DNA from 2 places in the Lysinibacillus sp. NPDC096212 genome. Region 2 is predicted to be linked to the other one. Evidence: riboswitches for the same ligand, from Rfam matches in the RefSeq annotation. Region 2 holds a riboswitch; the other holds the start of a gene.
What was found. Region 2 has a riboswitch for glycine ahead of gcvT (glycine cleavage system aminomethyltransferase GcvT). Riboswitches for the same ligand answer to the same signal wherever they lie in the genome.
Positions count from the first base shown of each region.

Region 1: linked by a shared signal. The riboswitch ahead of ACIQ7T_RS25655 (amino acid permease) and the one ahead of gcvT (glycine cleavage system aminomethyltransferase GcvT) in region 2 are both predicted to bind glycine.

Region 1 covers NZ_JBIWFQ010000040.1:21,471-25,664, reverse strand. The annotation lists gene ACIQ7T_RS25660 (glutaminase) at 1-112, shown strand, start outside; gene ACIQ7T_RS25655 (amino acid permease) at 252-1,592, opposite strand; glycine riboswitch at 1,757-1,833, opposite strand; gene ACIQ7T_RS25650 (rhodanese-like domain-containing protein) at 2,358-2,747, opposite strand; gene ACIQ7T_RS25645 (lipoate--protein ligase family protein) at 3,100-3,930, shown strand; partial or broken gene ACIQ7T_RS25640 (ribonucleotide reductase N-terminal alpha domain-containing protein) at 4,133-4,194, shown strand, end outside.
Region 2 covers NZ_JBIWFQ010000006.1:140,930-145,123, reverse strand. The annotation lists gene gcvPA (aminomethyl-transferring glycine dehydrogenase subunit GcvPA) at 1-730, opposite strand, end outside; gene gcvT (glycine cleavage system aminomethyltransferase GcvT) at 756-1,859, opposite strand; glycine riboswitch at 2,138-2,230, opposite strand; gene ACIQ7T_RS08550 (shikimate kinase) at 2,375-2,890, opposite strand; gene comGF (competence type IV pilus minor pilin ComGF) at 3,088-3,513, opposite strand; gene ACIQ7T_RS08540 (hypothetical protein) at 3,506-3,823, opposite strand; gene comGD (competence type IV pilus minor pilin ComGD) at 3,816-4,194, opposite strand, start outside.

The sequences.
Region 1 (4,194 bases), on a different contig from region 2:
CGGCTGTGGTATAGGCATTTATGGACCAGCAATTGATGACATTGGGAACAGTGTAGCCGGAGTGAATTTACTCAAGCATATTGCTACCGAGTGGAATATGAATATTTTTTAATCAATATGAAAGATGACTTCGTAAATGGACGTAGTCATCTTTTTTGTGATTTTACTTCGCTTTCGCACAATAAATAAAGCCCTGAATAGGTACACTTTCTTTAAAAGTGTCACTATTCGGGACAATTCATTTTACCGTATTAGTTCTTTCTTTTCATTTTATAAATAATCATTAGTATGATAAACCAAATTGGTGTTAACAGTAATGCGGTACGTGTTGCCTCTGAAATGAACATGACTACTAATAGAAAAGCAAAGAAGGCAAGTACTAAATAGTTCACGAACGGAGTAAAAGGTGCCTTGAAAATCGATGCTTCATGAAGTGCGCGATTTTTACGTTTATAAATGATATGAGAGATTAATATAATACTCCATACCCATATAAAGCAAATAGCACTAATCGTTGTAACAACACTAAAGGCGTTTTCAGGCATTAATTTACTTAGTAATGCACCAGCGGAAACTACAATTGCAGAAACAACGAGTGCGTTACTTGGCACACTGTTTTTATTGAGCTTTGCAAACTTTGGCGAAGCTTGCTTGTTGTTCCCAAGATTAAAAAGCATACGGCTAGTAGAAAATAAACCACTATTACCGGCAGAAGCGGCAGATGTAAGTACGACAAAATTAATAATACCTGCAGCAATTGGAATACCAGCTAGTGTAAATACTTGTACAAATGGACTACTAGAGGCAGACATTTCATTCCAAGGATTAATGCATAAAATAACAAATAATGCCCCTACGTAGAATAATAAAATGCGTAATGGAATTTTGTTAATGGCAGAAGGAATATTTTTTTTAGGATTGGCTGTTTCAGCAGCAGAAACCCCTACTAACTCGACACCAACAAAAGCGAAAACAACCATTTGGAATGCCATTAGGAAACCGTGTAAGCCGTTCGGGAATAACCCGCCATGTGCCCAAAGATTTTCAACAGAAACTGTGCCAGAGCTTGTTTGAAAACCTGTAAATAACATGAATACTCCAATCACAATCAGTGCCACAATTGTAATGACTTTTATAAGTGCAAACCAAAATTCTAGTTCGCCAAATAGTTTTACAGTTAATAAATTCAACATTAATAACAGTACTAAACAGCCAATTGCAGGCACCCATTGTGGTATATCAAACCAATATTGTACATAAACGCCGACAGCAATAATATCTGCCATAGCGGTCATGATCCAGCAGAACCAGTATGTCCAGCCAGTGATGTAACCTGCCCAAGGTCCTATGTATTCGGATGCAAAATCAGTAAACGATGTATAGCCAGCATTCGATAATAATAGTTCACCTAATGCCCGCATAACAAAAAATAAGGCGGTTCCGACAATGAGATAAGCAAAGATAATGGAAGGTCCCGCTAAAGCAATGGCTTTGCCTGATCCTAAAAATAAACCAGTACCGATTGTTCCACCAATCGCTATGAGCTGCACATGGCGATTTTTTAATTCACGTTTTAATTGTTGTTGTTCCACGTTAATCCCCCTCAAAGATACGTAAAAACTATGACTGGAAAATAAAAAAAGAGACTAGTAGTGACACTAGTCTCGTAAATGACAGAATAACAAATACCAATTGCGGATGTTGTATGTAAAAAAAGAAAACATTCGTGTGGTATAGCTTTCATGTTGAAAGTTGATATTACTCCTCTGTCCTTTTGCCTGAGATAGTGAACCCTTCGGCGACGCAAAATGCGCTCTCTCCAGAACTGCTCCTGCTATAGTGTTATCCATAGCATTCATAGCTTATATTGTATGTCTGTATGACATTATTTTAAGATATTATAAATCCTATCAGTGCCTACTTAATTATTCAAGGATAAATTTCAGACATTTTCAGAAAAAAAGAAGAATGGAGTTCATCTAGGTAAATACTTTACGAAAAATAGTATTTTTAGACATATGTAAATTTAAGGATAATGTTTTAATTCGCGGTATATGGAGTTGGAAGAGATGAAAATTGGAACTAGCTTAGGAAGCGGCTCGCATTTTGGTAAAGGAATGTGAAAGAGAGTATGTATCTTTCGTTGCTTTAACTTACTCCAACTAACTTGTCAGACATTAAACAAAATATATAATATAGTAGAAACTCAGAATTTTTTGCAAAAAGTAAACCATCTCATAGTCATTTGAGATGGTTTCTTTTAGTTTAAACAATGTGATATAGGTAAATATAAATAAATTTACTTTGTTTCCGTGAGTAGATTTATTTATATTAGTCACTAATGTCTTATTGATTTTTTAATTTTGTTTTTTGGACTTTATTTTACCTGTCCAAGTACGGAAGCCGCCTTGAAGTTGGTAAATTTGGTTGTAGCCACGTTTTTTAAGAAATAAAGCAGCACGTGAGCTACGGCCTGTATTTTGACAGTATAAATATACTGGTAAATCTGGGCGGATTTCTTTGTGACGTTGACGTAGAGTAGTTGAAGGAACATTGCGTGCACCAAGGATGTGACCAGCATCAAATTCTTTTTGTTCACGTACGTCGATAAGCTGTGCTTTACGATAGCCTTCAATAAATTGTTCTTGTGTTAGGTTTGTTACGGCTTTTTTTAGTCGTAGGGCGTTAATGCCGATATAAGCAATTACAACTACTAAAATAACACCGATTGTGATAAGTATGTTCAACAAAATTTCTTACCCCTTTCTATCTTCTTTATTATTATAAAAGATGCGCTAGCGATAGTCCAATGAGTTTGATAAAATAAATTAGATTGTGGCTAGAATTAATTTATCTCTATTTATATGGATTTTATTAGTGAACTGTCACAGTATCTTTCCACTATTTTCTTGGATTAGGGTGGTGGATACTTTCATAAAGAATAGAACTTAAAGCAGAGTGTCAAAATTTTGAGAAGCATTATTTTTGGCTCATAACAAAGAATTGGATAACATTTGTTAAAATGAATGCCATATATAAGGTGACTTATTTTGTACACTTTCGCTAAAGTTTAATTAAATATTTGTAGGAGATGAAAATATGACAACTTGGTATTTTCTAAATTCAGGGAAATGTAGCCCTTCTTTTAATATGGCATTAGATGAAGCATTACTTGATTGGCATAGTGAAGGTTTAATTCCACCAGTTATTCGTTTTTATGAGTGGGAGCCAGCAACACTTTCGATTGGCTATTTCCAGCAGGCGAAAAGAGATATTAATCTAGAAGCGGTACGAGAACAAGGACTAGGCTTTGTTCGTCGTCCAACAGGTGGTAGAGCTGTTTTACATGAACATGAATTGACATATAGTGTCATTGTTTCAGAAAGCTATCCAAATATGCCTGAATCAGTGACAGAGGCGTATAGAGTGTTAAGTGAAGGTATATTGAAAGGTTTTCATAATCTAGGTATGGATGCTTATTTTAGTGTACCTGATACAGAAGAACAAAGAGCAGACTTAAAGAAACCAAAAAGCGCAGTTTGCTTTGATGCGCCAAGCTGGTATGAGCTTGTTGTAGAAGGTAAAAAAGTAGCGGGTAGTGCACAAACTCGTCAAAAAGGTGTTATTTTACAGCACGGAGCTATTTTACTTGATTTAGATCAGGAGAAATTATTGTCTGTTTTCAATTTTTCAAGTGAAGAAGCGAAGGACCGCATGCGTAGAAAGATGCCAGAGAAAGCGGTTGCTATCAATAACCTTGTCAAAGAACCAGTGACTATTGAACAATGTGTGACAGCTTTTCGTGATGGTTTTGCAAAATCGTTGCAAATTGATTTAAAACCATTTACACTTTCTGAGGAGCAATTAGAATATGTACATGCACTAGAAGAAAAAAAATATGCATGTGATGATTGGAACTTCAAAAAATAAAAAATGGTATAAGAAAAATATTTTTTTATCGTTCAACCCTTGTAATAACAAGCAGTTCGGATTCTATTCGAAATTGCAAGAGTTGAATTAAAAAACTATATATAGTATCTTTTTTAAAGAAACATACACAATATGTAGTGTTTAACGACACATGATATTGTGTATTTATTATTGTAATGCAGAAAACAAGGGAGGCAAAACGATGGTACTTACAAATCATCAACCCGAAGTAAACAAATTTGAACAGTTAAACAAAGATATTGA
Region 2 (4,194 bases):
GTGGATTTGAAGATACGACAAATAAACTTTTTGCTTCATGTGCAATATCGCCAATTACTTGTAAGTCCTCTATTTGACCAAAGAAGTTAGGATACTGTGTAATAACAGCTGCCGTATTGTCATCAATTAGTTCTTTTAAAGCTTCTACATCTGTCACACCATCTTTTTGTGGAACAGTAACAATTTCAATGGATTGACCGTATGCATATGTAGCAACGACATCACGATACTCAGGATGAACCGCCTCAGATACTAAAATTTTCTTACGGCGTGTATGTCCAGCTGCCAGCATACCCGCTTCCGCTAATGCTGTTCCTCCGTCATACATAGAAGAGTTTGCAAGATCCATACCTGTAAGCTCTGCAATCATCGTTTGGAATTCAAAAATTGCTTGTAATTCCCCTTGTGAAATTTCTGGTTGATATGGAGTATACGCTGTGTAAAACTCTGAACGAGAAATAACATGGTCCACGATAATTGGTTTATAGTGGTTGTATACGCCTGCACCTAAAAACGATACGTTAGCATTTGTATCTTTATTTTTCGCAGCAAGTGCCGTTAATTCTTTTAATAAAGCTGATTCAGATTTTGCTTCTTTAATATCATATAGGCCTTTAAAACGTACTTTTTCTGGAATATCCCCAAATAACTCATCAACTGAGGATACGCCAATTACGTCTAACATTTCTTGTTTATCTTGCTCCGTCATTGGTAAATAACGATGTTTCATAAATGTAGGTCCCTCTTTTCAACTTTTATTTTGAACGTTTGTAAAACGGTGTTTCAACTGTTACTACCTTTAAGTGCTTACCACGAATTTCGATTTCTAATTCAGTTCCGATAGTTGTGAATTGGCTGTCAATTAACGCGTGACCAACATTACGTTTAGAAGAAGGAAGCTGTGTACCAGTTGTTACTTCACCGATTTCCTTACCATCCTTAAACACTTTGTAGCCATGACGAGGAATTCCTTTATCGATCATTTCAATACCTACAATTTTACGTGAAAGTCCATTTTCTTTTTGTTCAGCTAATGCATCATGACCAAGAAAATCCTCTTTATTTAATTTCACAGCAAAACCAATACCAGCTTCTAGAGGTGAAATTGTTGCTGATAGCTCTTGCCCATATAATGGAAGACCTGCTTCAAAACGAAGTGTATCACGGCAGCCTAAACCTGCTGGAACAACGCCTTTGTCTTTTCCAGCCTCTAAAATTTCATTCCATAAAGCTTTAATATCTTCTGGAGAGCCGTATAATTCAAAACCATCTTCTCCTGTGTAACCGCTACGAGATACTAATGCTTTATGACCAGCAACTTCAACGTCTGCTTGGAAACGGAAGTATTTAATTGTTTTTAAATCAGTGTCTGTTAATGTTTGAAGAACCTCTTCTGCTAATGGTCCTTGCAAGGCAATTTGTGCATAAGCATCTGATTGATTGTCAATCGTCACATCATATTGATGTTGATTTTCCATCATCCAATCATAATCTTTTTCAATATTTGACGCATTTACGCACAATAAATAATGATTGTCTGCTAATTTATACGTTAATAAATCATCAACAACGCCACCATCTTCATAGCACATTGCATTATATTGCGCTTGACCTACTGCAATTTTTGAAATATCATTTGTCAAAAGATTTTGTAAAAAATCTAGTGAATTAGGTCCAGTTACTAAAATTTCACCCATATGTGATACATCAAATAAGCCAGCACGATTACGTACTGCATCATGCTCTTCTTTAATAGAAGAGAATTGCACTGGTAATTCCCATCCACCGAAGTCGATTGTTTTACCACCATACTTTGCATATTCTTCAAATAGAGGTGTACGCTTTAATTCATTCGTCATTATTTTTGCCCCCTTAATGGTAGTTACATTTTTTACTGGTAGTAGTTCGTCTGCTTTTATTAATGCATCATGCTTCCCCTGTTTGTTCATTCAATTAAGAAATAGGAACTAACATCATTAGCAAAACATTTAGACATAAAAAAAGACAGACGAACCCCTTTTCGGGATTCTCTGTCCTTAAACCTGAAAGTTACACCAGACTGGCTCGCATTACTACAATGCCAATCAGCCGGCTTTCCCCTTTGGTGGCTGTAGTACTACAGCTCTCTCCAGAGTTGCGTCTTGTACGAGTCCTTTTACCTGAGAGATTCATAACATTTTGTTATTTGCTCCTTCGGTGACGTCTACACGTGCTCTCCCCGCACAATCATCCGCCCAAGATTCATCTTGGTACTATTTAGTATTCAATGAACATTCAGTTACTTATTTGTCTATATCCTAACATTAATTGCATTGAAAAGGCAATCATTTTTTAATCTATATCAAAACACGAACATTCAACTCATTAATTTTTATCAATGTTCGCCTTTTAACCTTTTGACTTGGAATACTAAATACTCAAGAATTTGGCGGAGTGTTCTGCCCTCTGTTAACACTTGTATATGTCCTGTTTCACGATAGAATCTTCTTCTATAATGATACAGCTTCTCTAGCTCCTCTTTCGTTGAACTCTGTACTATTGGTCTGTTCGGATCATGCTGTATTCGTTTGTATATATCTTCGAATGTCGCATCTAAAAAAAACACGAGCCCACTGCGTCTCATTATTTTTCGATTTTCAGCATTGATCGCTACCCCACCACCTGTTGAAATAATACAAGCTTCGTCTCGGAAATTTTTCAAAAATTCTGTTTCTATTTCCCGAAAACGTGCTTCTCCATATTTTTCAAATATCTGTGGAATTGTCATTCCCTGCTGCCGAACAATCTCATGATCCATATCATAATATGGCATCTTTAACAAATAGCTTAAACGTCTTCCTAACGCACTTTTGCCGGAGCCCATAAAACCAACTAAATATATTTTTCGCATTCGAATCACCTTCTTATAACTACGATTCTACACTGTCTGACAAAATTTGTCCTAATAAATTTATCGTAGCTCGAATATTCAGCTTTTCTAGGTCATTATATGTTCGAAACTGAATCTCATAAGACGTACAATACGTAAGAACAAAAGTAGTTACAAAAAATAATAATGCAATTGCGATTAAAAAAATAGCCCCTCTGTCATTTTTCAATAACTGGAACATAGAAAGTTCGCTCCTTTTTGATACCACTTGGAAGTTCAACAGCTACTGTTAACATATCTTTTTCAAATTGGAACCTACATTTATTAATACCAATTAGCATTGGTACATGACCACCATTTACTTGATCACGAATTAAATTGCTATAACAATCAATAGAATGAATAGTAAGTCCTTCCTGGAAGGTTATTCTCTTTTGGTCTTGTCGAATCGTAAATGAAGAAATATCATTTAAATACATATTCAAATCATAAACAAAAAGCTCCCACTTTGATTGTTCATCAGATAGTACTGTTGTTTTCATTTCTGCAAACCAGAGCATAATAAACACAACAAGGTGTGCAATAAGCACAAAAACAACTAATTGAAATAACGCTTCTAATAATGTATAGCCTCGTTCATTCATCTACTTCACCTGTCAGTTGTATACATTTTTTACGTAATTCTCGTGTATTTTGAAAACTTACACATATCCCCTGTCCATTCATAGACCATTGAAAATCTACATTTTCAACGGTGTTAGTGCCTTCCATTTGCTGTAAATAGCGATAACGCTTTAAGCCTTCATAGGCCGTTTCAGCTGCGATAACTTCTAACTTCTTGTTATAAAGAGTCGATTTCATCATATAGCTGATCGGTATTAATGTCGTGCATAATAACATAACAATGACGATTGATAAAATTGTTTCTACAAATGAATAACCAGATTCATTCAACTCTCGATCTCCCTCGCCCTAACGTAATCACAACCTTTTTAGTGCCTTGAGGCGTTTTAAAATAAACTGTCCCTGGGGTCATAACGTTTCCATTGTAATTGTAAATAATCGTGGTAATTGAACTTGAAGAAAGAATGACTTCAACCCCTTTAGGAAAAGGACGTTCATATAATTCTGTATAAAAATCCTTTTTAATGATATATCTTTTTGATGAACTCTCAAACTTCATCGAAATGTATTCCCTTTGGTGCATGCTATACGTTTGTATATATTGCAGATCTAATTGAATTTGTGTAAAAAATCGCTCAAGCTCCCTAGTTTCCTCTGCTTTAACCGAATACTTTACGACAACCGCTGACAAACACATAACG